4 regions of the Bacillus salitolerans genome follow, and region 2 is predicted to be linked to each of the others. Evidence: riboswitches for the same ligand, from Rfam matches in the RefSeq annotation. Region 2 holds a riboswitch; each other region holds the start of a gene.

Region 1 (8,204 bases), on a different contig from region 2:
AAGACGGGTTACACCCCTGTCCACTTTCGTCAAAATACTTTGTCGTACTTCATCTTCCTTATTCGTAATTATTATGGCCATTTTCGAGTATCCTAGACCTACCTGGACAAAATCAATCGTCTTACTTGTAACAAAAAGGGCAATTAATGCATATAAACCTAACTCTATATCAAACACAATCGCAGCTGTTGTTACAATCATACCGTCTATCATCGCGACACACGTTCCAAGTGATAAACCAGTGTATTTGTTAATGATTTGTGCCGCTAAGTCGACACCACCAGTTGATGCCTTGCCTCGAAAAACAATTCCAAGTCCTAGTCCAACCCCAATTCCTCCAAACAAAGCAGCAAGAAGTGGATCAGTCGTGGCCGGTTCCATATTTCTCGACAGGTATACAACAAGCGGTAAAATGATCGTACCAACTAAACTCTTTACTCCAAACGAGCGTCCGAGTAGCATAATCCCAGCAATAAATAATGGAATATTTAATGCACCCTGCACAATAGCAGGCTCCCATCCCCAAACGGCATCCGTAATCGTACTAATCCCGCTGACTCCACCTGATGCAATTCGGTTTGGAAGTAAAAATAAATTAAAGGCAAGTGCGACAATAGCTGATCCTACTAGTACATATATGTATTCTAGCAGCATCTCTAGGTTCGGACTTAAACCTTCAGTATTTCTTTTACGTTTATTCATGATAGCCTCCCGCATTACCCTTTAAGATTGAGTTTCAACTCTATTAAAAGGTTTCACTGTTTTTAGCTCTGAATTTTCTCTACTAAAAACGATTAAAATTGTAAATTTTGCTCAAAAAAACGAAGCCATGCCCAATGGTATATTGACCGGCTCTAGTCTTTGTTTTTCTAACCGAAGGTGAGTATATCACGGGTTCATTATTTTGTGAACGGTATCGGTTTGACGTGGTAAAGTATTAAAAAAGATTACTGTTAGTTTATGTAAAATGACAGAAAAGTATAGACTCAAATAGCCACAAAGCTTCCTTTGCACTCACCTTTGTTATGTGCACTGGTGTGCTGCTCTCACTATTTCCCATAGAACCTGGTATGCCTCCTTGGCTTGTAGCCACTATGATATATAACTTTTATCCCCCCAAAAAAAGACTGTGATTGCTCACAGCCTTTCAGGGACTAAGTCCCAATAACATACGACCCTGTTCTTACCATTCTTCTTAGCAAATATTTCGGCAAAGTCAGCCTTTGATATTAAATCCTTCATCGTCTCAGGTTCATCCTTGTCAACACTAGATACCCCAATACTCGCGGTCAACTGCTTCCCTTTTCCTATATCAATTCGATGAATAACTCGCAGCAAATCATGCGCGACAGATGTAGCGGATTCACCATTTGTATTTGGAAGAATCACGATAAATTCTTCGCCTCCATATCGTCCAACAATGTCGCCGTTTCGAACGGATTGACGAAGCTGACTTGAAACTTCCTTTAACACACGGTCACCTTCTATATGGCCAAATACATTATTCACCTCACTGAAATCATCTAAATCAAGCATGATAAAGGAAAGGTGAGTACCATAAGCTTTCGCTTTTTTAAATTCGGAACCTAGCTTTTCAAGAAAGAAATCTCGTTTAAATAACCCTGTTAAATCGTCAGTTGTAACTTGTTCAGTGGCTAATACCTTTTCAATTTTAGGTGTAACTAGCTCTAACAAATTTCCGATGAGGGATCGCTCTTCTTTTGAAAAATAAGATTGAATCGTATAATTTTCAACTAGAAGAAAGGTGATGGCTTCATCCTTATCAGAAAATACCGGAAAACAGACATAGGTTGAATTGTCGACCTGGAAACTAGAATACGTACGGGTGCGATCAATTCTAGCCAGAACATCTTCCATATTTTTTGCTTCTACTAACTGAATTTTTTCATTGATGGATAATAGCTTTCTCCCATTTTTTCGTGTCGTATACAAATGGATGCGATCGATTAGAAAGTTTTCATATAAGACAATCGCAATATTTTTACTAAGCTGTTCAAGGGATAAGGAAGCATTAATCCGCTTTACACTATCAAACAATACCTCATAATTCACTAGCAGATTGGTTACATGCTGATGCTCTGCCATAATGTTTGTTACTAGCTTATCATGGAGTTCTACTAATTGTTGATTAACAAATTGGACTTTGACATCGTTCGTTAATTTTATGAAATTATTTTTTGCTCTAGTCAGGTTTACTTTTGCTTGAATGTATTGCTCTTGCTTTTTGTAAAACATCCCTCTTAGTAAGCAAACGTGACCTAGATAGCCATAATATTTCGTTTTGTAAATCAATTGCTCTAACGCTCTCGTAAGCTCTAACGCTTCTTCATAATTTGCCGTTTCTTGTAATGCTGTAATTTTGTAAATCATACATTCAATTCGTTCTTGTAAAGTTAACAGAGATGATTCAAGCTGTATACTCACCTTATGAATGAGCTCTCCAAAGTCTTTTGTAAATAGAAGATACATGAACTCCAGTTCACGTAATTCTTCTACCATATTGTTTGTTTCACATACCCGCCTCACAGCTGGCCACATTTTAAACACTTTATGTACGTCATTACGCTGAACATATAGCTTGAATTGAAAAATAAACACTTGATTTCGAATACTGATCTGTTTATTCTTTTTCGCTTCTCGCTTTACTTTGTTAATCATGATTTGGGCATTTTGAAAGTCTTCGATAAAGAGATAATGATTGATATATTCACTTAAAAAACCTGTATCATTTGGCTGATTGATTTTATTTCCTAACACTCGAACCTTTTCAGCAAACTCAAATGAGTTCGGTATATCCCCTAAGAGCTTGTAACAAACGAATAAATTCTCTTTGGCAACTTTTTCATTCTGTTTATCACCAAGTAATTTAGCCATTTCTACTGCTTTAAAATAAAAATCCTTCGCTCGCAATAAATCCTCATCCATGAGTCCAATTGCGATAATATTATAGATTCCACTTAACAGGAATTTCTGATCATGCTGTTCAGCAAGCGACTGAGCTTCTAAGATAAACCGTTCCCGTTCAGTCCATGGCTTTTTCTGGTGATAGAGCATATTATGTGTATTATATAAAAGGCGGATATAATTTTTAACACCCAGTTCCTTGCGTAAAGATTCACTTGCTGTATTTTGTAACTGTGTTAATTCTTCTACCAATGTAAAATCTCGCTTTGTAATAATACTCCAGGTTGAAAGAATAATTTTCAGCTCAATTCGATACTTTACCGGGATACCAGCATCTAAACTTAGCTGTTCAATTTTCCCCTCTACCTCCTCAAATACTACGTAGTTTTTCGTATTCGAACAAGAAAATCCTAGTCGTATAAGGGCTTTAATCGAATCGAATTGCTCATGTAACTGTTTATAAATCTCAATGGCTTTCATCAATTGGCCTGATCTCTCGAAGCTATACCCCATTAAAAGAAGCATTGCCTTGGGTGGCATGCCATCCAGATACTGTTCATATATATGAACAGATTTTTCAATCATTTCTACAGCCTTTATATAGAGACTAGCTCGAAAGCTTCTTCTTGCCTCGATTAAATAAAAGAGCGCTGCTTTTCTCCAATTTCCATTTTGACTATAATGATACGCAACCATCGAGTAGTGTCTTCCATCTATTAACTGCATGGCAAGCTCGTGATGAATGGAGTCTTTTTTCGTTTCATCAATCGTACTTTCTACAAACTCCCTAATCGTTAGTGATGGAAATTCATAATTCGTCATTAATCTCAACAACAAGCCTTGTTTTTGAATAGATTCTATCGCTTGTAACACCTTTTCACTAGACTCAACACCCGCCACCTTGGCAATCATCGATAAAAAGCTGTGATGATTCACGATAGGTATTTGAACAAGAGATAAAACCTGATAGATTCGTTTCTCCTCTTCTAATAACAACTGTATTTTATGATTGATCATCAGTTCATCAGATGGTGGTAAGGATAAAGCACGGATGTTCTTATCCACTAAATGCCAGCTGTAATGCTGAATATACAGCTGCTTTGTATCAGCTAAATAATGAACAAGCTCTATTGTCTTTGTCAAATTCTTATTGGAATAGTGGTACAGCCGTTCTATTAATTTTTCTTGTAAGAAGCTTGCCTTTCCAAAAATAGATAATAAAAAATGAGCATACTCACGTAACGGTAAAGGTTGAAGGTCTATCCCTTCTTCATAAAGCTCACCTAGTTCATGAGCCTCACCAATCCCAATTACACCTAACACAATTTCTTCTAACGATAATAATCGTTTTAATATCGAGAGTGAAAAAGGATCCATCCTTTCAGCTGAGTAAATACCAAACACGATTCTCGTTTCAGATATTGTTAGAAAGTCAATAAAGAAATCAACAAGAAACTGTTCTGTCTGGAGTAAAGAGAAGGCTGGTGAATCCTGTGACTCTAACTGATGCTTATAAACAGTTTTCAGTTTAGGAAATACTTCTGCTAAACCAGGTAAATGATTTAATATAGGATGAAGAATCGGCCGTGCAATCGATATTTTAATTATTTTTGTCACAAGCTGCTCAATGACTGAATATGGAGTGTCATCTGCTCTTGAAACATAATAATCAATTTGCCCTGAAAAGTCTTCGGTAATTTCAAAAAATAGGCGCTTGCGCCCGCTTCCCGTTGGGCCACTGATCAGAATACTTTGTGACCTTCCTTCAATAATCGAACGGTTTAGTTTTGAAAGAATCTGTAACTCTTCTTTTCTTCCAATAAATTCAGGCGAGTATAAATAGTGGGAGCCATACAAGCATGTATCTGAGTTTCTTTCTTGATGATCCTTCCCTTGAATTCTTTGAAGTTCATTTATTATTTGTCCTACCCATTGCAGCCTACTAACTGGACGTTTATGAATCATCTGTAGAACTAATTTCTTTAAATGAAAAGGTAGATCCATTTGTTCAATCGTTACATTATTCTGCTTTGTCACCATGTTATTTGGATTTGTGCCAGTTAGTATTTCATAAAACAAAATCCCCAGATTATAAATATCTGTACGCATATCAAATTTATTTAAATGGTACAGCTCTGGAGCGAAATAAGGATAATGAGGTCTTTGCATTCCGTGAAGTAGTTCATATGGTGATTGTGTATAAAGCGGCATAAATCTAACTTCATTTCCTTCAGTTATCCATACGTAACTAGGTACAATCGCTCCTTGTATTACACTTTCATGATGCAAAACCTCTAATTGAATGGCTATTTTCTCAAGGATTCTAATCGTATCCTTAAACGTCTTCCCTTTCATATATTCGTGCAAAGTGACCAAATTTTGGTGATTCTCATACTCCACTATCACTTCGCCCTGTTGACAATAAACCTTTCGAATTGGCAGAAAAGACGAATGGCTCTGAGCAAGAGATTTTAACCTGAGTTTAATATGTTCTTCGCCAATAAAGGTAGTCATCGTACTCGGTATCACATGAAGCAAAAGTGGGGTATGCTGCCTATCAAAAGCTGTGTATGTTTTACCTAAACCATCGTCGTGTTCTACTTCCTTAAGTAGTTTGTATTCACTTGAATCTACTATTCTCACCACTTCACATCACAGTCCTATCATAAGATTTATAGATTACAATCCAAATCAATTATCACAAAACTATGCTAGTCCCTTGTTTCTTGGCAGCATGAGACTACTTAATTTTTTATGTACAGAATTTATTGAAGTTTATCATTTGATTTTTTGAAGAAGAAAAAAAACACCCTAAAAAAGGGTATTTGCTGAACTAGATTGCAACTGGCTGGCTTATCTAATGATTTAGCCCCTTTAGTTTTGCGTCCCATCCTTTAGAATGGTTTGCCTCTATATCGAGTTTTCGGACATTTCTAACGTTTTTTTCATTATATACTATCTCCGTAAAAAGCACTAGGATAAAACGACTAAATATTAACAATTTTAGTGTTTTATCCTAGTTATGGGACTGTCTATTTTAATTTTGATCGTAAGAATGCATCGATAAATGGATCTAAATCTCCATCCATCACACTCTGGGTATTTCCAACTTCATAATTGGTGCGATGATCCTTAACTAGCGAGTATGGGTGGAAAACGTATGAACGAATTTGACTTCCCCAACCAATGTCCTTTTGTTCGCCACGGATTTCATCCAACTCAGCTTGTTGTTCTTCAATCTTCTTCTGATAAAGCTTTGCTTGCAGCATTTTCATCGCGCGTTCGCGGTTTTTAATTTGTGAGCGCTCCGTTTGACACGTCACCACTGTGTTTGTTGGAAGATGCGTAATACGAACGGCAGAATCGGTCGTATTAATGTGCTGTCCACCAGCTCCACTTGCACGGTACGTATCAACCTTTAAATCTTCCGTGCGGATTTCAATATCAATTTCATCATTAAATTCTGGCAATACATCACAAGATACAAAGGATGTATGACGGCGTCCAGATGAATCAAATGGAGAGATACGAACTAAACGGTGTACACCTTTTTCTGCCTTTAAATATCCATAAGCATTGTGACCTTTTATAAGTAACGAAACACTTTTTACCCCAGCTTCATCTCCAGGTAAATAGTCAAGCGTCTCTACTTTAAACCCTTTGCGTTCTGCCCAGCGCGTGTACATTCGTAGGAGCATTGATCCCCAGTCTTGTGATTCTGTACCACCAGCCCCTGGATGTAATTCAAGAATCGCATTGTTTTTATCATATGGTTCGCTCAACAATAGCTGAAGCTCAAATTCATTGAATTCCTTTGTTAAAGATTTAACCTCTTGAATCAGCTCTTTAAGAAGATCATCATCATTTTCTTCCTTCAACAGCTCGTATGTCATATCTAAATTTTCATATGCATCATTTAAATCATTAAATTGATTCACAAGATCTTTTAACCCATTTGCCTCGTTGATGACGGTTTGAGCGGCTTGTTGGTTATCCCAAAAGTTTGGTTCAACCATTCGTTCGTCAAGCTCACGAATACGTGCCACTTTCTCTTCTAAGTCAAAGAGACCCCCTAAAGTCAGCTAAACGCTTTTCCATTTTTTCAAGTTCATGTCTGATTTCTACTAATTCCATTGTGTTCACCTCATAGAACCTTTTCTATATATTTCGTGAAGAAAGCCTATGCCATACGACATAAGCTTACTTTCCATCCTTATAATATGTTAGCTTCCGCAGCATTGCTTATACTTTTTACCACTTCCGCAAATACACGGATCATTTCTCCCGACTGTAACACTTTTCACAACCGGCTTACGTTTTGGCTTTTGACCATCAGCATTTGGAATGACGGCTTGCCCTTTAGCCACTTCTTGTCGCTCAAGGTTATTGCGAATTTGTGCCTTCATAATATACCTGGAGGTCTCTTCCTCAATCGATTCAACCATACTTTCAAACATCGCAAATCCTTCCATCTGGTATTCACGAAGTGGATCAATTTGTCCATAAGCACGTAAATGAATTCCTTGGCGAAGCTGTTCCATCGCATCAATATGATCCATCCATTTACTATCAACAGCTCGGAGTACAATAACTTTCTCAAATTCACGCATTTGCTCAGGCAAGAGCTGCTTTTCCTTTTCATCATAACGAGCCCTTACTTTATCGTAAATAAACTCCGTGATTCCTTCAGGCTCTTTTCCAGACAATTCCTTTTCGGAAAGATCGCCCTCATTAAGAAGATTTGCCTCCACATAGTCAACGATCGCCTTTACATTCCACTCTTCTGGCTCTTCGTTAGTTGAGCAGTGTGCAGCCACATTTCGCTCAATCGTACCTTTAATCATGGACTCAATTACTTCACGCAAGTTTTCAGAAGATAATACATCATAACGCTGCGCATAAATGACTTCACGCTGCTGACGCAGGACATCATCGTATTGAAGTAATTGCTTACGTGCATCGAAGTTATTTCCTTCAACTCGCTTTTGAGCAGATTCAACGGCACGAGATACAATTTTACTTTCAATCGGTTGTGAGTCATCCATACCAAGACGATCCATCATTGCTTTCATGTTATCAGAACCGAATCTGCGCATTAACTCATCTTCCATCGACAGATAGAATTGAGTTACCCCTGGGTCACCTTGACGACCAGAACGTCCACGAAGCTGGTTATCAATTCGACGACTCTCATGACGCTCTGTTCCAAGAACAGCAAGTCCGCCAACTTCCTTGACGCCTTCACCTAATTTAATATCGGTACCACGACCTGCCATATT
Region 2 (8,204 bases):
GTTTCGTTCAATGGTTCAGCACGCTAGTGATGTGATTAGTATTGTAGACGAAAAAGGAGTTATTCAATATCAAAGCCCTTCCAGTAAACAAATATTTGGTCATGAACCAGAAGAATTATTAGGGAAAAATGGTTTTACCTACAATCATCCTGACGAAAGAGGACGAGCTGAGGAAATCCTAAAGAAAGCATTAAAACATCCAGGAAGACCAATTCGAGCAGAGCTTATGATACAGCATAAAAGTGGAAAATGGCTACACTGTGAGCAAGTATCAACAAATCTTCTACATGATCCAAATGTAAGTGGGATTGTGGTCAATATAAGAGACATCACGAAACAAAAAGAATACTTCGAACAGGTGAGGCAATTAGCGTATCATGATGATTTAACTATGCTCCTGAATAAACGAGGTTTAAACCAATTACTTATTGAAGAAATACAAGCATCTATGAAAACTGATTCGTGTTTTTCTCTCTTGTACCTTGATTTAGACAATTTTAAATACGTAAATGATAGCCTGGGACATGAAGTAGGAGATAAACTATTACAAAAAATATCGGGGATGTTAAGAGACCTAGTAGGTGATAAAGGAAAAGCAGCCAGACTAGGTGGTGATGAGTTTGCCATTGTCTTACGAAATTTAGTAAATATAGATGATGTTGAGGTTATGGCAGGTAATATTATTCAAATGTTTAACCAGCCGTTCAAAGTAGATCAGTATCAATTTTATATTACGACAAGTATTGGTATTTCGTATTTCCCAAATGGAGCGAAGGATTCAGATACACTGTTAAAACATGCAGATATGGCCATGTATCGAGCTAAACATTCGGGGAAAAATACGTACCGAATATTTGATGAGGATATTCAAAAGAGTAATGAACGAACCTTTTTTATTCAAAATGATTTACGAAATGCTCTCATAAACAATGAACTCACGGTACATTATCAACCGCGTATTAGTACAGATAGTGAAAAAATGGTAGGGGTTGAGGCATTGGTCCGTTGGAATCACCCAAAGCTTGGTCCAATTTCACCAATCGAGTTTATTCCAGTAGCAGAAGAATCAGGGTGGATTGTCCAATTAGGTGAGTGGGTGTTAGACAGCGCTTGTAAGCAGCTTGTAAAATGGCATCAACAAGGGTACACTTCCTTGTCCGTGTCGGTGAATTTTTCACCCCTCCAATTTTTGCAAATCGATTTGCATGAAAGAGTAAAACACATTATCGATAAGTATAATGTAAATCCAAATCAAGTGGAAATAGAAATAACCGAATCAGCTGTAATTGATCAAGATGTGGGGCTTCAGGAAAATATTAGTAAATTGAAGGAAATAGGCTTACAAATTGCGATTGACGATTTTGGAACTGGCTACTCTTCTTTAATGTTCATTAAGAAGTTTCAAGTGGATACCATTAAGATAGATCGTTCATTTTTATTTAATCTTTTGGATGACATTGGAAATTTGAAAATTGTATCGGCCATCATAAATCTTGCGAAAGCACTCGGCCTTAATGTTGTCGCAGAAGGAGTCGAAACGTGTGAGCAGCTTTTTAGGCTGAAAGAGATGGATTGTAAAGAAGTACAAGGGTATTATTTTAGTAAGCCATTACCATCAGATGAGTTGGAGAAGAATGTCTTTCCGAAGTATTGTTAACACCACTTAGTTGAAGTGGTGTTTTTTTAGATTATTAAGAAAGTATCGACAAAACCTGACAAGTGACTGTCACCTGTCGAATTCGACAAAACCTGACAAGTGACTGTCACCTGTCGAATTCGACAAAACCCGGGTGGTACCTGGAACCAATATAGGCTGTTGTTCATATGATAATTCCAACCTTGAGAGTTACTCTCAGGAAAGGAGGAAATGTATGGAGTTAACAGCAGCTCATTGGTTGTACGGGTTGGTTACGCTAGGCGTCATTTTAACAATGATTTTTCGGAAAGGTGTCGTCTTGCCTACTTTAGTCGGAACGTTTCTTGTCGCATGGGTGTACCAAGGAAGTGTCATCAGCGGGTTCACCTCTGTGTTTAATGCCAATTTAACTGCGGCAAAAGAATTGTTTAGTATCTTTTTAATTATTACGTTTATGGTGGCCCTTCTTCATTCATTAAAGGATTTAGGTGCTGACCATCAAATGATTGCCCCTATCCAAAAGGTCATGACTAATGGGCATATTGCTTATATTGTCTTGATAGCCGTCACATTTGTGATTTCATTATTTTTCTGGCCGACACCTGCTGTTCCACTCATATGTGCGCTGTTAGTACCAGCAGCAGTTAGAGCTGGGTTACCGCTAATGGGAGCGGCAATGGCTGTTGCTCTTGCCGGTCAAGGGATGGCTCTTTCATCGGATTACGTCATGCAAATTGCGCCAAGCTTGAGTGCAAAAGCAGCTGGGATTGATACAGCATTAGTAGCTGACAAAGCGTTAATCCTATCTCTTATATCTGGTGGAACAGCTATCCTGTTAGGTTATTTAGGTGTAAGGAAACAAATGAGGAAATCGACGGATCCCGTAATCGAAACGGAGCTGAAGACGCTTCAAGGATCATCGGATGAATCCAAGCAAGACGAAGCGAAACAAACCGTGTGGAGCAAGGTGTTTGCTGTATTGGTACCGCTTTCAATGCTTGGGGTCATGATCTATATGATTTCAACAAAGGTGAGCGGAGGAAGAATGGGAGGATTCGAAGGGGGAGATGGTGCGGCCTTCATCGGTGGAGTGGCCGTGCTACTCCTTAGCCTAGCTACTGTAACGTACGGTAAAGTTCAAGCGTTAGATCGGATTAGTGAGCACATTACATCAGGCTTTGTGTTTGCTTTTAAAGCGATGGGACCGGTAATTCCGATTGCTGGGTTTTTCTTCTTAGGAAGTGGTGATTTTTCTGGAAGCATCCTATCACTCGGTGAAGCTACACCACCTGCCTTCCTATTCGATTTAGTTCAAGCAGGTCAAACGGTCATACCAGAAAACATGGTTCTTTCAGCATTTGGAATTTTGATCATTGGAATTATTACGGGTCTCGATGGCTCAGGATTTTCTGGTTTACCTCTAACTGGTGCACTTTCTGGAGCGCTTGCCTCCAATTCCATCGATCCATCTACCCTTGCTGCAATCGGTCAAATGGGATCAATCTGGACAGGTGGAGGAACTTTAATCGCTTGGTCATCACTTGTGGCAGTAGCTGGATTATGCGGAGTACCAGTTATGGATCTTGTTCGGAAAAATTTCTGGCCTGTAATGGCGGGGTTGGTTGTATCAACTATTCTTTCGTTGTTAATTTGGTAACAATAAACGTATATAGTCCATATTCCCTACCTATATTCCGGTGATTATACTAGCGTTTACATTGACTTTAGGATTGTAGACCTATATACTAGCATTGAAGTACTGAATATTTTGATAAAAGGCAAACCCATCGAAAGGTGGAGACGCAAAGCTAAAGGGGCTAACATCGGTTTGATTATGCCAGCCAGTTACCGATAGAATGAACTATTCGTCTATTTGAATAGACTAATCGGTAATCGGTTAGTCTATTTTTTATTCTAGCATTCCTGTATTAAAGTAAAATAAGTTTCTGGTGTTTAGTTTATACAACAATGTTTCGGCTAATCTAGCTCCAGCACCCAGCCAAGATGAATTGGCGACGATCTTTGCCGTTTCATCTTACTCGAGGGAAAAAGAAGTATCACTTTTTCCTTGGTCAAATAACCTGTCATGAATACAAGGGAAAACCACCCTTTTTTTTCATGACAGAACATTTGCTCTGCCTGAGGCTATACGGGGCGCCCTGAGCCTTTTGTTCTATGTTCTCGCTCTTTGTTCATGCAGTCATCAGAAAAGATAATGGAGGATGACGATGGAATTCATTAGTTTTTTAGTAGGTTTGTTTGTTGGGATCCTCAGCATAAAAACGTATAAACAAATCGTAAGGATGAGGGTCAAGGAACGAAAGGAAAATGAGAAGAGAATTTATAATTTAGTAGAGAGTTCTAGAGATATTATCTATTATTATCAAGTAAAGCCCGAACGGAAATTTAAATATATAAGTCCCTCTATAGATAAGGTGTTAGGGGAGGGGATAGTCGGGGAAAGCTTGATGAATCCTAATATTCCCTTTGATCTTGTTCATCCAGATGATTATGAAATTGTATCTAATAAAATATATGGCCATGCCGACTACAGCAAGCCCATTATCCAAAGATGGAGAAATAAAGAAGGGGAATATATATATTTCGAAGAGTACGCTACACCAATTTATAAAAATGGTGAGTTTGTGGCTATCCAAGGTATTATCCGAAATATTGACGACAAAATTAAACTTCAAAAAGATCTGGAGTTTAGAATATCACATGATACTTTGACAGGTATTTACAATAGAAGTTATTTTGACCAGCAAATGGAAAGACTAAACAAACAGCGGGATGTTCCGTCTAGTATCATCCTATGTGATTTAGATGAATTAAAGGTATTTAATGATCAATATGGCCATAAGACTGGGGATATCCTGATAAAAGAGACAGCGAGAATATTAGATCAATTTTCCGATGAGCATGTCTTTGTTTCTAGAATTGGCGGAGATGAGTTTGCTATTTTAATAGAGGATCAGCCAGAAAGCTACGTGCAAGCATTCATAAAAAAAATCCATCAGGAACTAACAGTGTTTAATGAGAAAAGCACAACAATCAACATTAAAGCATCGATAGGCTATGCTCATGCAGAACATTCATTAGGAAACATGAGCTCCTTGTTTGTAGAAGCGGATTCGAACATGTATGCAGAGAAAAAGAAACGGAAGGAAATGGTGGATACTCCACCTATCCTAGAATAGAAAGTACGATAATCTGGGCCTAAATCATATTTGATTTAGGCTTTTTTCAATTATTAAGAAAGGTTTCAGCAAGAGAATGGGCTAGTAACTTGGAATCCAGCTCCCAGCCACTCGAGGTCAAATAACCTGTTATGACTAAAAGGGAAAACCACCTTATTTTTTCATGACAGAACATTTGCTTTGCCTTAGGCTAAACGGGGCGCACTAAGCCTTTTGTTCTTCCAAAAGCTGGTTTACACAAACTTTCTATCGTGGCTTTTAGAGAAAGTTGTAGTAGATGAAATGGAACTAAATGATGATCTTAATGCCTTAATGTAGTATTGCCTTGATTCTGGTATGCCAGTAATGGCCATTGAATCTGAACACATCAATTACCAAAGAAACGAACAATTCCTCTCGATTATGAGTTGGGCTCATTAGCAGTAAAGAGCCTCCTCTCAAGGCACTGAATTCCATGATTTTTATCCGGTTCCAACTGGCGGATAAGCGCCAGTAATAACCCTGTATAGGAACAAGACTAAAGTCGCCACCTTCTGTGGCAATGTCAGTGTGACCCACAGTGTGGGCCGGGGCTAACAATCAGTTGGGGATGAGGAACACCCCCACTGATTGAAGTTTCACTTTATTTGTTCAACGTTCTGAAAAATGTAAGATGCAATAAATGCAGAAGAAATAGAAATGGATATGTAATAGCCGAGTACCAATATCTCCACTCATTGTGATAAAAATACCCTGACAGTATAGAAAGAAATTCAAAAATCAAACAGAAAATAGTCCAGAAAAAAATATAGAGTAATTTATTTTTTAGTGATTGATTACTTGGATAGAAGTTCATAAAGATAACACCTGATGTTGGAAAGAGTATTAGAATAGGTAGAAACCCCGCAAATTGGACGCCTGAAGTAAAATAGCCATACCAATTATATTTAAGGTCAAACGTAATATCTGTTACAAATCCTAATAAAATTGAAAAGTTTGAAATCGCGTAAATTTCAGGTTTAGAAAGATTTTTAGGAATCCAATAAGCAACCATAATAAACAAAATGCATGAGAAAATTAAGAATTTCATCTGATAATCCTTTCAATAAGCTGTGAGCATTTCCTACTTAATTTTCCCCAATGGTTTTATCTCATTCTTAGATTTTTGCAGTTCGAGGTAAAATCCATGCAGAGAATTTTTTTATGAGTGGTAAGTAAATGTATCGGTAATGTTGCTGCTAAAGAGTGTAATTAGCATAAGATAAACAGCAATGGCTTTTATAAAAATTAGTGAGTCAATATAAGAATTACTTATAGAATATGATAAATTTATTCAACTTTTATGATCGCTTCTAGTAAGTTATTATAATTTTAGAACTGTGAGTAGAAATTGATTCAGAAAAAAATAACTATCATTATGGAAGAGTAAGGAGGGATACCAAGTTGAACATACAAATTGTATTATTTGATGGTTTTGGAGAGTTAGTCGCCCTAGCACCTTTTGAGGTTCTAAAACGAGCAAATGAATGTGGTGCTAGTTTTGACGTTGAAGTAGTTTCATATGAAGAAAAGACTGACATTATTTCATCCTTTGGGTTAATCGTAAAAGCGAATGATATTTTGCGAGTAGAGAATAGACCTGACTTACTTATCATTCCTGGTGGAGGATGGAACCACAGATCAGATGTTGGAGCAAGAAAAGAAGCAGAGAAGGGGAACTTGCCTCAATTAATCTATGACCTTCATTCAAAGGGGACAATTGTAGCCGGGGTTTGTACAGGTGGCATGTTAATGGCTTCTTCTGGTATTTTGAAAGGGAAAACAGCAAGTATGCACTATCTGGCAAAAGAAGAGTTAAGGGGATATGACGTAGAATTGATTAGTAACCGAATTGTGGATAGTGGAGATGTAATAACCTCTAGAGGAGTAACAGCTGGTGTTGATCTTGCATTATGGATCATTGAAAGATTCGCAGGGGCAAATATTGCAGCAGCTGTCGAAAGTCGAATGGAATATGAACGAAGAGGGGTTATCTGGAAAAACTATCCATAATAAATCTTCTCTATCTAATGCGATAGCAATAATGTCCTCAAAAAACAGACTGAGAAGGATCGCAGCCTGTTTTTTCTTTGTTCTATTTGAAGGTTTAATATCAAACCAATTAAACCGTAATGACCACTTTTCCTTGGGCATGCCCTTCTCCAAAATAATTAAAGGCTTCTTTTATATCACTTAATTTATACCGTCTATCAATGATTGGTTTTATTTTTCCAGAGTCAAGTAGATCACTTATATCATGTAAATCCTTTCGGTTTGCTCTTTGCAACAGGCTACTCATTTTTTTTGTTCCACTCATTGAAATAATAGGGCCGAAAGCTAACGTTTGAAACAGTTGTGATCCAGATCCCCCAACGTGAATAAATGTGCCATTTGGTTTTAATGCACGCTTGTAAACTGAAAGGGGGCGAGATCCATTCACGCCGAGAATAAGATCATAATGCTCAGCTTTAAGAGTAAAATCCTCCTTTGTATAGTCAATGACATGATCTGCTCCAATTGATTTCACGATGTTTACATTTCTTGTGCTACACACCCCTGTTACTTCAGCTCCGAATGATTTTGCAATTTGTACCGCGAACGTACCAACACCACCAGAAGCCCCGTAAATTAATACCTTGTGTCCAGGCTGAATCTTACCTTTATCTCGTATACCCTGTAAGGCAGTAACAGCCGCCATTGGCGTAGCAGCTGCTTCCTCGAAAGAAATACTGGATGGTTTTAGGACTAGAGCTTCTTCAGGGACAGCTACGTATTCAGCAAATCCTCCCCAGCCACAAATAGAAAGGTCACCAAACACCTCATTACCGACTTGAAACTGTTTAACATTCTTGCCAATAGCTTCAATCCGTCCAGCGATATCCCCTCCAGGAATGGAGTATTTTGGTTTTAGGAGTCCGAAAGCGAAGCGAGCTAAGAAAGGTTCACCTTTCAAAAGAACTACGTTTCCAAAGTTTAACGATGCAGCATGAACCTTTACCAACACTTGATTTTCTGAAGGTACAGGCTTTTCAATCTCTTTTAATTTTAGGACTTCAGGTGAACCATACTTTTGATAAACGATCGCTTTCATAAAATCTCCTCCATTATTGTATTCAATTCAAATCCAATACCATATCATTTAGATGGTATTGTGTGAACTGTTAAGCAAAATCTAAATTTGGCTATGACTGAGGTATAGTAGTATCTAGGTATTTATACGAACTTGAAGATAAATAGATTCATTATTCATTGGATCTTCATGAAAGTATTACAAATGAAATGACGTAATAGTGTATTGGAATGTTGGAAGTAACAATGACGGGTCTTAGTGATGAAGATGAAGTCCTATC
Region 3 (8,204 bases), on a different contig from region 2:
GATTTAAAAGCTGGAGACAGCATCAGTTCATTGACCACTTTCAGTAATTTTTCTGTTTGTTGATAGAGACTCCCTAGCAAATGTCCTAACTCAACCTGTAACATATTGTTTTTCCCTGCTGAAATCTCTGAACCAACGATATTTCCATACGTAATGATGGAACCAGAAGTTGTCAAAATTGCTTTATTAACAAGCTTGTGAACATTAATTTCACCTTCAGCTTCCACAACCATATTATTTACTTCTCCAACTATTTCTACATCACCTATAAACCGAATATTTCCAGATTCCAAATCTACATTTCCTTGGTGAACGAGCTTTGGTTTAACAGCTACTGTAATCAGTTTTCCTCTTTGCTCCACTTGTGGTCGCCCTGACGCAGTTGCCACAATTTTATTTTCTTCAATGATAATTCCATTTCCAGGTCTCACAATCACTGGGTATACCTTCGGGGCTGGTATTAATTCGTTTTGAACTGTATATCCCGATTCTCCTGGAATAGGGCGATGAATAATGCCAATCACTGCGCCTCTATCCACAGCTGGAAAGGTTTGAACTTCTTTATAATCAATTCGTCCATCCTCTTTTTCAAGAAATTCATTATTACCTTGAAGGTTGACCAAATACTCGATCCATCCATCATTTCCATCTGTTGGACTTTTACCTGTTGCAATTTCGAACGTGGACGGTTCTTCCACACTCGTTGCTTTTATAATTTCTTCTATATCGTAACCCTCGTTAATACCTAGCGATTTCAACTCATTGATAACATCATGTTGAGTTAAGCTGTTTATGATTTCTTTCTTTTCGTCCACTTTAACGTCAATATGGTAATCCGGTACGACATCTTGTAAACTCCGGGTGATTGTGTAACCAGGTTCAACTGTTAATAAAACTATTAACCCTTGCTTATCTATCTTAATGGACCATTTTGTTTCTCTTTCCTCCAGAGAATCCACTTCAATTTCATAATGGTGTGCCTCAGAAACAATCGTTGTCTCTTCTGTTATGGATTGCCCATTCTTCATTAAACGTAGACCTTCTTGGATTGTCACTAAAGGAAACCTTGTGGGTGAATCTCTACAATATAGCCTTCCATCCTTCACCCACACTTTACCTTCGAGTGTATGGATGCTATCATCTACCTTTTCCTGAGGTTGAAGGACCTTTGTAAGGTCCTCCTCTCTCGGTTTATCTCCATCATTCAATATCTGTTGTGAGGAGTCATGAGAATTGTTCGAACGGTTTTCTTGGCCCTTTTGAATCGTAAGTTTAACAACCGCTTTTTTTGTCCCTAAACCTAAAAATCCTTTTTCATTCGACTGAATAATCTCAATATCCACTTCATCTTTATTGACTCCTAGCGTATTTAAACCAATTATGATAGCGTCTTGAACGTCTTTTCCTTTCGCAACGATGGTTTGCATAATGACCCTCCCATCCAGTTAATTTGTGCAACGTTATACTTTAGATTTTTTGCAAGGCTTTTATAATTTGGTAAACACCAATTTCTTCAAAAACCTCATCCGTAAACTCATTCATACCTTGTAAAATGAGAGTAAAGTGTTTTTCAATAGAGATATGGGCAGCATTTATAATTGAACCGATCCCCGTAGAATCGATAAATTCTAGGTTTTTAAAATCAATGATTACAGTTTCTGGGCTTACGATTTCCTTTAAATGCTCATCAAGCATATAGCTTGTTGAAATATCTAGTATTCCTTTCAAATGAATCACTAATTCGGATTCCTTCCTGTCTATATTAATGGATAGTCCCATAGTATTCACCTCAATTCTCCTTGATTTTCTACGTATGATAAAAAGCCCCCCAAAAGGTTGGGGGGCTTCAATAGATAGTACAAAAGCACTATAAACTGAATACAATTCCATCCTTTTCGGTAACCCGGCGATCTTAGCACTTTGGCCTTAGACCCGTGGCTTTGCGTCCTTATCTTTCAATAAGTTTGCCATTTTCGTAGGTATAAGTTCTTATTTACTACTATTATCGGGTGTTTTATTATCATTTTTAGTGGTAAATCAAACCTTTTCAATTAATTTTTCTAATTTTTCTGAATTATTTCCAGTTGTTGGCATATTTCTGGTACCTTTCCCCTTATTTTCCTCTTTTATCCTCGGGATATTTACTTCAACAACTGTCCCTTCATACTCTTTACTACTAAAGGTTATAGTTCCTTTGTGCTGTCCAATAATTTGAAAGCATTTCATCAGTCCTATTCCTATTCCCTTTTCACGATAGCTATAATAAGGTTCTCCTAACCGCGCTAACCGCTCTTCGTCCATTCCTATTCCATTGTCAGTAATTGAAATATTGATATGAGAATCATTACTTGTTAATTTAATCCAAATTTCCCCATAAGTTTCAACGGCTTCTATACTATTCTCAATTATATTAGTAAACACTTTTTTTAGTTGATTAAAATCTCCATGCATTGAAGCAACCAAATTCGACTCTATCGAATAGCGGATACTTTTCTCGATTAATTTATCTGTAAAACGGTCAAGAACCTCCTGAAGTAACTCGGTAATATCTACACGTTGAATTAGCAGTGACTGTAAATTGGCTAATGCTAGGTATTCATTAATAATTTCTTCAATTTGTTCAAGTTCACCTTTAATAATTGGGAAGTAAGTATGATCATAGGATTCTTCTAACAATTGAACAAATCCCTTGATAGACGTAACAGGATTTCTAATTTCATGTGCGACTCCTGCAGCCAACTCACTAACAATCGATAGCTTTTCACTTTGTAATAGCATTTCTTCGGTTTTTTTCTTATCTGTAATATCACGTCCAATGACTAACATTTGCACTACCTTTTTATCCTCATCAAATACTGGCGAGATTACGAGTTCAAATATCCCAAGCTCCTTATTTTGTTTTTCCAATTGAAACTCTGATTGACATGGAGCCTTATTCATATAACTTTCATTGAATAGTTTTAAGAAATGATTTTGATTCTCTGGGCCTACTAACTCAGTAAACAGCTGTCCTTCCAAATGAAACTGGCTTCCCATAATCCATTCAAAAGATGGAGAAGCATAATCTATCCTTCCACTTACACTGCAAATAAAGAAGAGATCAGGCATATTCTCCGCGATTAAGCGGTAGCGTTTTTCACTTTCCTTTAAATGTCTCTCCATCTTTTTTCGATCGGTAATATCCACACAGGAACCGATAACCTCGTCCACAATCCCACCACGTTTTACAGGGCTTAAAACTACCAAGTAGGTAATTGCATTTATCTCCTGTTCATAAGATACCCTATCCTCTCCATGCCAGGCTCTTTCATAATAAGTAGTTATCTCCTCTGCCATTTTCAATGGATGAATCTCAAATAAATCTTTTCCTATTACTTGTTGGGGAATAAAACCTAATCGATATACTAACTCACCATCACATAATGTATGAATAAAATGGCCATTTATCTTTTTGACCTTGAATGTCATCCCTTGTTGACGACGGATTGTCTCCTGTAGCTCCCTTTTTGCTGAACGAACAAGCTCTTCAGACCATTCTGCTCCGCTTGTTGTCTGAGGAAGTCCTAATTTACTTACTGCTCCACCTATCTCTTTTAACATCCCTTCAAGCTCTTCAGATGGTACAGGTTTTCCAAAAAGGTATCCTTGTCCCCCCTCACAAAAGTGTTGTTGAAGAAATATTAATTGTTCCTTTGATTCGATTCCTTCGGCGATTACACTTAAATTTAAACTATGCGCCATTGAAATGATTGTTTTGACAATTGTTTCATCATTGGGATTCTGATTGAGATTCCGAACAAAGGATTGATCAATTTTTAACGTGTTGATAGGGAACTCTTTTAAGTAGTTTAGTGAGCTGAAACCAGTCCCAAAATCATCAATACTTATTTTCACACCTAATGCTTTTAATTCACCTAAAGTTACAATAGATCGTTCAATATCTGCCGTCATACTTTCTGTTATTTCAAGCTCTAAAAATTCCGGTTTTAATTTTGTTTCGACTAATGTATTTGAAATGATATTTACAATATTTGATTGAGCAAATTGCCTTGGAGAAAGATTTACAGAAACAATCATTTCCGTGTGCCCTTTATCATGCCAATGTTTGTTTTGTAAACACGCCGTTTTGAGAGCCCATTCCCCCATCTGTATAATTAATCCGGTTTCCTCCGCAATAGGTATAAATAAATTAGGTGGGACCATTCCAAGCTCAGGACTATTCCATCTCATTAAGGCTTCTGTCCCAATCATTCTTCCCGTTTTAAGATTCATCTTTGGCTGATAATATAATTCCAATTCATTACGTTCTAGTGCTTTATGCAAATACATTTCTAAAAGTAATGGATTTAATTGAGCATTCCCTTCATCCAAATAATAGAACCTATACGTGTTTTTCCCAGCCTTCTTTGCTTGATACATGGCAAAATCCGCGTTTTTCACTATCGTTTCAATGGTCTGTCCATCCTCAGGATACATACTTATCCCTATACTTGGTGTGGTGAAGATTTCATAATTTGAAATATGAAACGGTTGTGCAAGTACGTCAATAATACACTGAGCAATGTGTGCAGCCTTATCTCGATCAGCATTTTCTAAGAGGACAATAAATTCATCTCCTCCCTGTCGAAACACCATTCCAGCATCATTTACTATAAGTTTAGTACGATGTGCTACTTCCTTTAGCAACTGATCTCCCATCGAATGACCTAACGTATCATTTATGACTTTAAATCGATCAAGATCAAAGAATAAGACAGCAAATGACTCACTCTTCGTTACTTCCTTCTCTTTTACATACTTATTCAATTTATTACGATTTGGTAAACCAGTAAGCTGGTCGTGGTAAGCCATAAATTTAATGACTTTTTTCCTTTCTTCTTGCTCGGTAACATCTTTGGAGATTCCGTATACTCCAACCAACTCATTTTTCAATAGAATCGGAAGAAGCTTCGTCTCGCTATTAATAATAGTCCCATTCTTTTGTATAGCTTGAATACATACATCTTGAATCACTCCATTTCTACTTGTTAATTCAAAGACTTTAACAAACTCAGTCAAGTGATCAGGGTGTATAATCTCTCTAACATTTAAGCCCATTAATTGTGAATGACTAAAGCCAAACTGGATTTCACAAGCATGATTTATTTCTTTAAAGTTCCCCTCTAAATCTAATGAAAAAACTGCATCAGGATGATTGTTAAATAATGATCGATAACTTTGTTCACTGACTAGTAATTGTTCTTCTAGTTGTTTCTTATCCGTATTTTCTTTTACTAGTTTGATAGATTCCATTCTTTTTATGACCGAATAACTTAGGGATATGGCAAGGATGATGATGAATAGTATGAGGACCCCAAAAAGTACCATTTGCTCTTGATTAACATTTAACACTTGAAACATTATCAGTTTCACTTCCTTCCCTATATATATCACCTTCCTACTTACCTACCCCTCTAAGTTGTTATTCCATTAGGTCAAAAATCCTCAGTTCCGATTGTGTTGGTTCAATATATTGAAAATAAATAACTCCGTTAATGACTACCATTTTCACTTTTTTTTGTTTTATCAAAAATTCGATTATTTCGTTGTTATTTTCTTTTTTTGAATTTTTTACTAAACTACTATTTCCTATTACGTTATTTAAGACCAACAATAAGATATATTCTGTTATTTCTAATAGCTGCTCATAATCTTTCATTGAACGTATCCTTTCTCGTAATGCTAATCAATCTATCAATTAGATTACTAATTTGTTATTGTTGTTCTCAAGCTACACTCTAATTTTCTACTAGATTTGTTTATCCGTATATCACCATCAACTCTCATTTTTGTTTTTTATTTCCAGTATCGATAGAATAGGAACTACTTCCTATATACTAAAAAAAGGTACAACTGCCCCGTTAAGACACGACAAGCAAATGTTCTGTCATAAAAAATGGTGGTTTTCTTGTTTGTTCATAACAGCTTATTTTGACCTCGTCTAGGATGAAAGCAAAGATCGTCACAATCTCTTCCTCGCTCGTCTCTGGAGCCAGATTCAACGTAATAAGGTAGTATAAAAAACTACACATTCTTCATTCATAAATAAAAAACCCCGCTTTCGCGGGATTTGATATAGTTATTAGGTTTGAGGCACATACCCCATTTGATATACTTTCGCAATCGCTTGTGCACGATCAGCCACACCAAGCTTTTGTAATATTTTCGTCATATGGTTCTTAACGGTATGTTCGCTTATATACAATGTATGGGCAATTTCATGGTTACTATGCCCTTTCAAAACTAAATTTAGCACCTCTTTTTCTCTTGTGGATAGATTTAGGGACTGCTTTAATGCTTCATTATCCATTTCAATAGTTGTTTTTTCCATTAAATCAATTTGATTCATTGATAATTCTAATTCAATCCTTGGCTGTTGTTGCAGGTACAGTATAAATTTACTTTTTAGATTTTCTTCAATTGAGACCAGCTTTTTTAATGAATCTATTTGTTCATTTCCTTCAACAAAATGAGTGACCAGTGTTAAGATTTCACTTTCTACTCTCATACTTTCTTTGTTTTCACTCTTGAAATCCTCAACCACTTCTAATAGCTTGTTGTTTTTCATAAATTGTTTAAGTAAGCTAGAATCATAAACGGTCGCTAAGCATGCTTGTTTTAGTAACTCAATGTGATCCAACTGTAAGAATTGTGCAAAACTCTCAACTAAATCACTTATTTTGGACAATTTTTCATATTTCTGTGGATCAAGATTTTTTACTATATTGTTCAACATCAAAGCTATGCTTTCTTCATCAATTATATTGTTCCTAGTACTGTTTAAGTGAAGGGAAATACCTCCTGCAACGGAAAGACTTGATAAGAAGGATTGAAATTTCTCTGCATCATCCTTCGAATTCAGCCCTACACATAATACTCCATATAAATGATCTTGAAAGAGTAGTGGAAATTCCAGAACGTCCCGACCCCAACTAGTCCTCCCTATCGTTACTTGCTTTGTTTTTGCCTTTGTAACCGGGTGGGAAAAGTTTTTAACGGCAACTTCATATCCATATTTATTTATCTCGGTCTCCGATAAACCTCTAGAGACAATATCTACTTTTGACTGATTAGCATTTCCCTTATAAACAATACAAGAAAAAGGTCCACGCATGACATTGATACTAATATCTACTAAGATATAGAGAACTCTTTTAATGTCTTCCACTGAGGTGATTGCCTTAAATACTTCATTAAAGGTAGACAATTCTAGCAGATGGTTCTGTAGGCTAGCCCGTACTTGTTGTACGGTTAGCTTATTGCTAATAAGCGCAGCCTTCATAATACCTTGGGTATTTGACAGATCCTCATCGAGTTCAGTTTTTGTACTTCCCCCAAAGAATACACCCTTAACAGTGTCTCCTATATAAACGGGTGCACCGAATAAACTAATAACGTTAATATCTTGCCTTTTAAAAATTGAAGCTCTAGGGTCTAATTGTGTATTTTTCCAAAACTGAAATTGCTTTGAGGCAATAATATGGCCTAAAAAACCCTCTCCCATAAGAAAAGTCTGACCCTTCAAACAATCTATTTTGTTAGTTGTATAGGTAACCTCATATTGCTTATGTTTATTTTCTATCGCTAGTCCATAAAACTCAATCTGGCTCTTCTCTCTATTGAGCTTATCAAAAAAGGAAAAGGGGGTTGCATTTCCTATTCTGATAGCACCTAAACTTTCTTTTGTAAAATCTAACTGTTGTTCAGTTTTGCTTTTATCCTGTTGAAGTGTAAGATAGTCTTCTACTAAAAATGTGAATTTATTGATTACATCTATGCATTTCTTCTTTTCTTCATCGTTGTGTTCTCCCATAGCTTCTATCATTTCGGCAATATACTTCCTATTCAGGCGTTTCTGCTCAATCGAACGAATAACTAAATCTTGAGAGGTTCTTTCAAGTAAAAAACCAGCTATGATAAAATATGATAATTGATCCCTTATCCAAATAGGAGAAATAATAACCTTTAATCCCAGTTCCGTGTCCATCATAACAGGCTGTTTGATCGCGTTCAGAGGATTTATAAAGGATAGAATAACTTCTTTAGTCACGAATTCCTTGTAAATAAGCGTTACGAGTGGGGTTTCATTGGATAAAGTGGTTATTTCATGTCCTTCTAAATCGATCATTAGTAAAGATAGGCTTGCTAATTGTGCATAATCATCC
Region 4 (8,204 bases), on a different contig from region 2:
GCAGTTGTGGATTGAACTTCTTCAACGCCGTCTATTGATGCAATTTGTTGTTCTAACTGATTCGTGATTGTTTGCTCTACTTCAACTGCTGCCATTTCTCCTGCATTTACTTCTACAAACGCACTATCAAAAGAAACTGCTGGCATTAATTCTTTATCTAACTTGAATACGGCATAGCTTCCCACTAAGATGACAAGTACCGATAATAAACCAACTAGTATTTTTCGATTAACTATAAATTTTATTAAATTCATCATGATTCTCCTTACTCATCTTTTTTTACTATCCCTTCGCTTTCCATAAACAATATAGCTGATTTAAGAGTCATATTATAAGTGAATTCGGTCACATCCTTAGTCATAAATTCCGAATGACTCATCCTTCTAAAAAAACCGATACCTTGTGTTTTACCTCTTTGGTCAAACAATTTTTATATTCCCACTCGCTTTTTGTTCAGAGGAAGCGTACACAAAACAAAGCCTTCCTTTTTAAGCTTCTTCAACTAATTCAAACATGACCGTCATATTACTTTTGTGGTATGGACTAGTTAAAAGTTAGACCGTTTTTAATCTAGTTGCATATGATAAGGAAAGTTTAAAGAAAGATAGGTGAAAATAATGGTTTCATATTATCGGCCACACGGTGGCGGAGGACACGCAAGCTGGGGGCATGGGACAGGACATGCAACATGGGGACATGGTGGAACTTGGGGACCGCATCACGGATGGGGGTATAATCCTGGATTTGCAGCAGGAACTGCCACTGGCTTAGTACTAGGTGCAGCTGCTTCTCCTGGGGCTTATCCCGCTCCATATCCGTACCCAGCGCCTTATCCATATCCGGCACCATATCCACAACAAACGTATCCAGCTCCATATTATCCGCAAGGCCAATATTAACCACTAAAAAGACATCCCTTTTATGGATGTCTTTTTAGTATCTATCAGGAAAACTACAACCGTGAAACATATTTTGTGAAACAAGAAAAACCGGGAAGTGACTGTCACTAAAAAAAAAACAGACCAAGGATGGTCTGTTTATGAGTAGAGTTGATTGATTTTACTGTTGGATACAAATACATCTAAATGTTGATAGTAGTTCATGAATTCACCTGGTAGTAGTCCGCCGTATTCACCGTCTAGGTTTAATTGCATTTTTTCAGTTGTCTTTACTTTAACACGGTTCGCTTTTGAATAGATGATAGCTGGGTCGTTCATGTGATCACCTTTAAGGGCTAGTGATGCAATTCTCACGATATCAGCTAAGTTTGTTTTCTTGACGATGATAAGGTCGAACATTCCATCGTTAAAACAAGCAGTAGGTGCTAGTTTTTCAAAACCACCGACCGAATTTGTGTTACATACAAGAAATAGCATAATCTCTCCCTCAAAAAACTTCCCATCATATTCAATTTCAACATGGGTCGGTTTAATCGAAGGTAAGATTTCCATTCCTTTTAAATAGTACGCTAATTGTCCAAGTACCGTTTTTAGTTTGCTGGGTACTTCATAAGTAAGCTCCGTTAACCTTCCACCACCTGCAATGTTAATGAAGAATTGTCCGTTTACCTTACCTAAATCGATAGGAAGGGTGGCACCTTCGCATATAATGTTGGTCGCTTCCTCAATGGTACGCGGTACACCAAGAGCCCTTGCGAAGTCGTTTGTGGTTCCTACAGGGATGATCCCAAGCTTTGGACGATTTTCTAGCTCTGCTAAACCATTGACCACTTCATTAATCGTTCCATCACCACCTGCGGCAATTACAACATCAAATTGTCGTTCTACTGCATCGCGAGCAGCATTCGTCGCGTCACCAGCACCTGTCGTTGCATGACATGATGTCTCATAACCAGCAATCTCCATTTTCTGTAAAACCTCAGGTAAATGTTTTTTGAATAATTCTCTTCCTGACGTTGGGTTATAAATAATCCGTGCTCTTTTCATTATCATCATCCTGTTTCTTTTATATCAACTTAAAATAAAATCTTACTTTCGTCTTTCACGGTGCTAGCTTGGGAGTCAAAGTAATCTTTCGGTCTTACAAGCCTACTGCAAGTAGTTAAGGTATATTCTTTTCCATAATGTTATAGACCGATCTTCATGTATTTATGTCTAATCTCCCAGTGTTTTGCCTTATTCATTATAACGGAAAATTTATACATTTCAACTTTTAACCACTTTCACCATTATTCCCTGTTCTACTTTTCGCAAACAAAAAACGTCCATTAAGAACGTTTTACTTTGATTTGAACTCGTGATGATGTTTCCACATTAAGTATCGATACCGAATGGTACATCCGATACAATAACCACTTAATGCTAACGCGGAAGCTATGATAACCATTCCACTGAAAATATAACCAATCACTGTATATTTAATTGTAAACGCAAGTAATGATATTCCCAGGCAGATTGTTGCAATCCATTGATTAAATAGCTGCTGCTCACGGTCTTCTTGTCTATACTGATTAAATGGTTTCTTTAGAAACACCTTGCCCATTAACATAACTGGATTTTGTTTCGTGACTACTGTGATAACTCCAGCTACAAAAGGGAGAAGTAATAATAGTTTTCCGAAAAATAAGCTTATTAAAACAGTTATCAAAATGAATGATTGATTTATTTGGACTAAAGGCTTCGGTATATTCAATTCTATCCCTCCTTATTATGCTCATTATACCAAGTGATTTAGTTGGTTTTCAATCATATGAAATATTGTTTTCATATTCGTCTATACTAATCAAAACGAAAACAAACAAGAGAGGGAACTTATGAAACAATGGGAGAAAAAATTCTCAGCATGGATAAACACGAATGAACTAATTTATGTGGAGACGATGAAGCAGAGGATTGGGCGCTCTCTAATATATGGAAGGCTCCTTTCTTTTAATATGGATGAACAGTTTATACAGCTATATAACGACGATGATAAGAGAGTTGATATGATTCCATTCAAGGAAATCGATCAAATTGGATCTACAAAGGAAAGGTAGTGAGGTTATTTATACAAAGATGGTGGTTTTTATTGCACTTTTTTTTGCCATGACCTACCAAATAGCATATGGAAAGGATACCCTATCTCCAGTAGCTGTTATTCACCAGTTTTACGAGGATGTAAGTCACAACCGCTGGGATGAAGCCCCCTATTGGTGGATAGAGCAGCAACGGGTTGAATTAAAAGGATTTTTTGAAAACGAAAATAATATTAGAGAGAAAAAAGGACTTTATAATCTGAAGGAAGCGAAGTTAGTTATGTGGAAAGAGCTACCGTATGAGTACGGCTTGAGTTATGTTCCAAGTGAGTATATGGATTTTTTTACAAAGGATAAGAAAATCTACTATGTCGGTGTGAACTACACAGTACATAAACAAACTCAGTCCTTTATTGATGGGACAAATTATTTTCTTATTGCAATGGTCCGTGAGAATGGAGATTGGAAAATTGCACTCACTACTCATGTGACTGTTTCCTCGATTATCGAAGACGGTCATGGTTTTGGTACGGAGGATGAATGTACTTATGATAAGAGAAGATTAAAGGATGTAGATTAGGTCATTGCATATAATAGGTTCTTACTTACATAAACTTTAATCAACGCTTTAGCAATAAACAAAAAAGCAGAACAAGGATTAGTCCTGTCTGCTTTTAATACTTGTATTTAAAAACTAACATCGTAATATCATCTTTTTGTTGAAGATGTTCTGTAAAGCAGTGTAGTTCTTCAATAACACCATTTTTAATATCCTCAACAGGAAGGGTGTGTATTCTGGAAAGTAGATTTATTAATCTTTTCTTATTATAAAGTTCCCCCTCCGAATTTTGAGCTTCAATAATACCGTCTGTATAGAAAAATAAACAACTACCTTTTTCTATTATTAATTCGTGTTGCTCATACTCATAATGGGGCAGACCACCGATCATAATTCCTTTACTTTCTAGGAACGTACTAGTTGAAGAGCTTGTCATTAGCAAAGGATATGCATGACCTGCATTCGCATATCTGATGGTGCTGGAAGCTGGATCCCAATCGGCACAAAACAATGTAACAAACGAAGTAAGTGACCGAAGATCCTCATAAAGAGCTTGGTTGATTAACGTTAACATTTCCGATGGATCATTTGCTTTCTGTGCTAAACTTCGAAATGCCCCTCTTATTAAGATCATTTGCATGGCAGCCGGGATCCCTTTACCCATTACATCCCCGATGACCATCCTAAGTTTGCCATCCGGCAACTTGCATACATCATAGTAATCTCCACCGATTAGCCTTGCGGGTATCGATATTCCAGAAACCTCTACACCTGAAGAGATGGGTGGAGTACTATTAAGTAGTTTCGTTTGGATATTTTTGGCTAGTTTAATTTCTCTTTTTAAAGTCTTATCCAATTCGTTTAGAATGGGAACACTCATACTACCCCACCTTTATCCCACGTGTAAATTTCCCGTAGTGTTTTTTACCTACTAAAAATATACCATGTTTTTCCGAGAAAGAAATCCTTCTTCTACTCACTAACTATTTTTTTTTCTGAAAAATGCCCAGTACCTACCATTTCTACCAAATTCATCTCCATCACAACCGTAGTCCCTTTTGGACTTGTATAAAGTTTCACCTTATCCATCATCTTCATGAGGAGATTAAACCCTTGACCTAATGATACTTTTGTTGAATAACCAGCTAAAAGAGTGGATTTAGGTAACTCTGATAAATCAATTCCACTTCCTTTGTCTTGAACAACAATCTTAAGTGTCCCATTCTCATAGAATAGGTGTATTGAGCCTGAAGTTGCATGCTTGATCACATTTGTCACAACTTCTGATGTACAAAGTAAAATTTGAAATGCCACCTTACTAGGAACATTTAACTGGGTTAAAATTTCCTGAACTAATTGTCTACTTAACGGGACATCTCCTTTCTTTTCAATTGGCAATGAACCAATTGATTGTTTTTGAACGATATTATTCAGTTCCTTCATATCAATAAGTTCCATTTTTCCTTTCGTAACAGAAAAGATAACATCTCTATACAAAGTTTGGACTTGTTCATTTTTTTGTTTTTCAAATTCAAAAATGGGGGTTATATCAGTAAGTAAGAACTGATATCCATCTGGCACTTGAGTACAATAAACGTCATAAAGTCTTCCAGCTTCATTTTCTACTATTTCCCTGATGATTCTTTGTTCCACTTGTACCTTCTCAATGAGAACAGTTAACTTTTGTTCAATATCAAGACTAACTTCCTGACCTTTTCCATCAATAAAAACCTGATGTTTGAATGTAAGGTGAGTCACACTTAATTTACTTAATAATTCAGAGTCTTTAAGTTTGTGACTAAGTTTAGAATCTACTTTTTTCTCAACTGATTCCTTCTCATGTACAACTTCTTCCACCGACTCACCTAAACACAGTTCCATAAATATATTTAAACTTACTTCAACTAACTTCGGATCAAGCTTATTCCCAGCAAGCTTACTAAACTCTTTTTTGGGATTTTTTATCTTTGGATCAAGTAAAAGATGATCGAGCTCATTGGCAACAGAAATGATTCTAGAGCCTAAAGGAATGCTTTCTTCGGCTAAATTATATGGAAAACCATTTCCATCCCACTGCTCATGATGATAGAAAACATATTCTGCTGCTTTGTCTAACCCTGATATTTCTTTCACCATCTTCGAACCCAATTCAATATGGTTCCTATATTCCCTTTCCTCTTCAATCGTTAAAGGGCCTCTTTTTATAAACAGTTTTTCACCTAATTGGAGCTTACCCATGTCATGAAAAAGGGCTGCATAATGAATTGAGTCAATTTCCTCCATGGGTAATTTTAATTCCTCAGCTATTCTTCTAGCCATTTTCCCTACCCGCGTAGAGTGACCACGGTTGATTAACAATTTCATTTCTGACACTTCTGAAAATTTCTCCATTGTTGATAAGAAGATTTTTCGAAGGTTAATAAATAAACCAAATGCGTATCTAAGTAGAAAATAGCAAAATACAACAAAGAAAGTAACAATAAAAAATAGGAGTGGTTGCTTTAAGCTGTAAATATAGACAAGGAACAATGTAATACTAGATGTCGTAAGAAACATATAGATAGCATCTAATAAAATATTTAACAAGGTTCCCCAGTAAGGTTTATTATTAAGTGTTGAAAAAACAACAGCAATCAATATATAGTTGACCAAAGAATGTATTCCTATAACAGCGAATAGTAGCAACATTGTTTTCCAATGAAAAATACTCTCGCGATCATATAGCCATTCAAAGAACAAACCTGCTACAATAATACAGATAATATATAGACTCAAATTAAACAAATTTTTCTTAATGTTTCTTTTTTTCCATAATAAGGCTGTAGTTAAGAGGAAAATAACGAGTTCCACTACAACTGCATTTTCCACTCCATAAAACAATAAAGCAATAAACGTAAAGGTTTGAGAACTAGTAAATAAGGTACCATTGGGAAGTTCAATTAAAAAATACTCTAATACCCCTGCCAAGATACCTAATGCAAGAATGACTTCAATACGGGAGTAATCGGTTGTAAGGAGGGATATGACTAATAATGTAAAACCAACCAATATTATTGAATTAATATATACATTTAATTTGGTTGGCATTTTCTTTCACATCCTTTTTTAAAATATGAGGAAATAACTTGTGGTTTAACAAATAAATTAATCAAGAAACATCTATTTTTTAATAAAAACTGGGGCGTAGGTACTGCTATTGAATCCTTAAATCTAAAAGATTATGATTATGGACGCCAAGGTACTCCTGCTACTGCAGATAATGCCATTGCAGCAAGAACCATGATTAGAAATACTTTACCTTTCATGGGATCAACCTCCTTCTTCGGTAACCGGCTGCCATTGAGATTTTCCTCTTTAGGCCCTAGCTTTGCGTCCTCGTCTTTCGAGCGAGTTTGCCCTTTTCGATAAGAAAAACATCTATATTCTTTGAAAATCCTACGCCCCAAGATTGAAACCAATTTTAATGTTGAATCCTACTTTGTCAGATTCAATCAATTTCTAGCCCTTTTTTGTTTTTGTGGAAGATATCAACGTAGCTTTTTATTCCAGTGATGGTATAAAAAAAGAAGATACACATCCCAAAAGTAATAATGACATCTCCTATGCTAATGACCTTATCAAATAATGCATAAGGCAAGTGAAGTGGAATAACATCACCTAGAAAAGGTAGCATTGTATGTTCATTGATTAATTGATGCTTTCGATAGCCTGATTCAAGAATTTCTATATAATGAGAAAGGTTTGCCGCTTCTAATGCTTTGCTAGATACCGGCATCCTTCCACCGTTTATGATAATGACTAGGAAGTTTAAAAACATCCCAACGGAGAAAAGTATAAAACCCGGTAAATGTTTATTGATCAACGCCCCTATTGAAAGCAGGAGATATGAAGCTGCGATAAATAGAGAAAACCACTTTGTAAATGCTGAGTAATCATAAAGATACATGGCTATGAGTTGAAGGACAAAGCAGCTTAATATGAGATAAGGAGCTTTAATCTTAACCTCCCATAAATGGTCAAATGACTTTGCACGTAAGTATGCAAATAGTATGGCTAGGAACAGATATTCATAAATCATCTAATTCCTCCTTTTCTTATAGAAGATACTAATTCCTAAACAAACACATCTTCTCCAACAATATCTGATATTTGGAGTATATCGAAAACCATCGCCACATCCTCATTTACATTCGTGATAGTTACCTTAATATTTTGGTCTGTCAGCAGTTGGATGGTTTTCAACAAAAGTCCAATACCTGAGGAATCTACGAATGGTACCCTTTCAAAATTGAATACAACTGAACGATACGTAAGGAGACTTGGGGTTAATTCTTCCTCTATAATCTCAGTAGTTTCAATATCCAAATCTCCCTCTAGATCCACCCTTACTCCATCTTCTTGTTCCAGCAATGAGTACTTTAACATTCGATTTCCCCCTTTATGATTTAAACGCTATATTCCCTTCGTTGTCCAGGTAGGCAACAACCTCATAGGTGACATCTTGAAAGGTGTATTTAGACTTTCCAATTTTGATTGTAGTACCTTCCATTGCTTTATTTATTTTTATGGTTTGATCACTTGGAACAGATATTAAGGTTGTAACACCACTTTCAGCACCAACTTCATTGATATCAACACCTAGTCTTCCATAAACCTCTCCACCTCTTAGAG

Evidence for each region. Region 2 has a riboswitch for cyclic di-GMP ahead of ACFSCX_RS24410 (sensor domain-containing diguanylate cyclase). Riboswitches for the same ligand answer to the same signal wherever they lie in the genome.
Region 1: linked by a shared signal. The riboswitch ahead of ACFSCX_RS09230 (diguanylate cyclase) and the one ahead of ACFSCX_RS24410 (sensor domain-containing diguanylate cyclase) in region 2 are both predicted to bind cyclic di-GMP.
Region 3: linked by a shared signal. The riboswitch ahead of ACFSCX_RS15225 (STAS domain-containing protein) and the one ahead of ACFSCX_RS24410 (sensor domain-containing diguanylate cyclase) in region 2 are both predicted to bind cyclic di-GMP.
Region 4: linked by a shared signal. The riboswitch ahead of ACFSCX_RS15205 (HD domain-containing phosphohydrolase) and the one ahead of ACFSCX_RS24410 (sensor domain-containing diguanylate cyclase) in region 2 are both predicted to bind cyclic di-GMP.

Annotation. Positions count from the first base shown of each region.
Region 1 covers NZ_JBHUEM010000011.1:39,371-47,574, forward strand. Annotated here, with positions in the region: gene ACFSCX_RS09225 (YitT family protein) at 1-702, opposite strand, end outside; gene ACFSCX_RS09230 (diguanylate cyclase) at 1,138-5,568, opposite strand; cyclic di-GMP riboswitch class I at 5,762-5,844, opposite strand; one part of gene prfB (peptide chain release factor 2) at 5,958-6,986, opposite strand; one part of gene prfB (peptide chain release factor 2) at 6,988-7,059, opposite strand; gene secA (preprotein translocase subunit SecA) at 7,149-8,204, opposite strand, start outside.
Region 2 covers NZ_JBHUEM010000055.1:214,637-222,840, forward strand. Annotated here, with positions in the region: gene ACFSCX_RS24400 (sensor domain-containing protein) at 1-1,657, shown strand, start outside; gene ACFSCX_RS24405 (hypothetical protein) at 1,872-3,293, shown strand; cyclic di-GMP riboswitch class I at 3,404-3,489, shown strand; gene ACFSCX_RS24410 (sensor domain-containing diguanylate cyclase) at 3,865-4,836, shown strand; gene ACFSCX_RS24415 (CBO0543 family protein) at 5,459-5,905, opposite strand; gene ACFSCX_RS24420 (DJ-1/PfpI family protein) at 6,259-6,867, shown strand; gene ACFSCX_RS24425 (NAD(P)-dependent alcohol dehydrogenase) at 6,977-7,945, opposite strand.
Region 3 covers NZ_JBHUEM010000024.1:114,166-122,369, forward strand. Annotated here, with positions in the region: gene ACFSCX_RS15220 (flagellar assembly protein A) at 1-1,427, opposite strand, end outside; gene ACFSCX_RS15225 (STAS domain-containing protein) at 1,468-1,779, opposite strand; cyclic di-GMP riboswitch class I at 1,895-1,979, opposite strand; gene ACFSCX_RS15230 (EAL domain-containing protein) at 2,038-5,400, opposite strand; gene ACFSCX_RS15235 (hypothetical protein) at 5,462-5,698, opposite strand; gene ACFSCX_RS15240 (response regulator transcription factor) at 6,122-8,204, opposite strand, start outside.
Region 4 covers NZ_JBHUEM010000024.1:105,567-113,770, forward strand. Annotated here, with positions in the region: gene ACFSCX_RS15170 (efflux RND transporter permease subunit) at 1-254, opposite strand, end outside; gene ACFSCX_RS15175 (hypothetical protein) at 618-899, shown strand; gene ACFSCX_RS15180 (diacylglycerol kinase) at 1,038-1,946, opposite strand; gene ACFSCX_RS15185 (DUF4395 domain-containing protein) at 2,239-2,652, opposite strand; gene ACFSCX_RS15190 (hypothetical protein) at 2,774-2,995, shown strand; gene ACFSCX_RS15195 (hypothetical protein) at 2,973-3,554, shown strand; gene ACFSCX_RS15200 (PP2C family protein-serine/threonine phosphatase) at 3,649-4,413, opposite strand; gene ACFSCX_RS15205 (HD domain-containing phosphohydrolase) at 4,506-6,620, opposite strand; cyclic di-GMP riboswitch class I at 6,855-6,940, opposite strand; gene ACFSCX_RS15210 (DUF5317 domain-containing protein) at 7,021-7,611, opposite strand; gene ACFSCX_RS15215 (STAS domain-containing protein) at 7,647-7,958, opposite strand; gene ACFSCX_RS15220 (flagellar assembly protein A) at 7,972-8,204, opposite strand, start outside.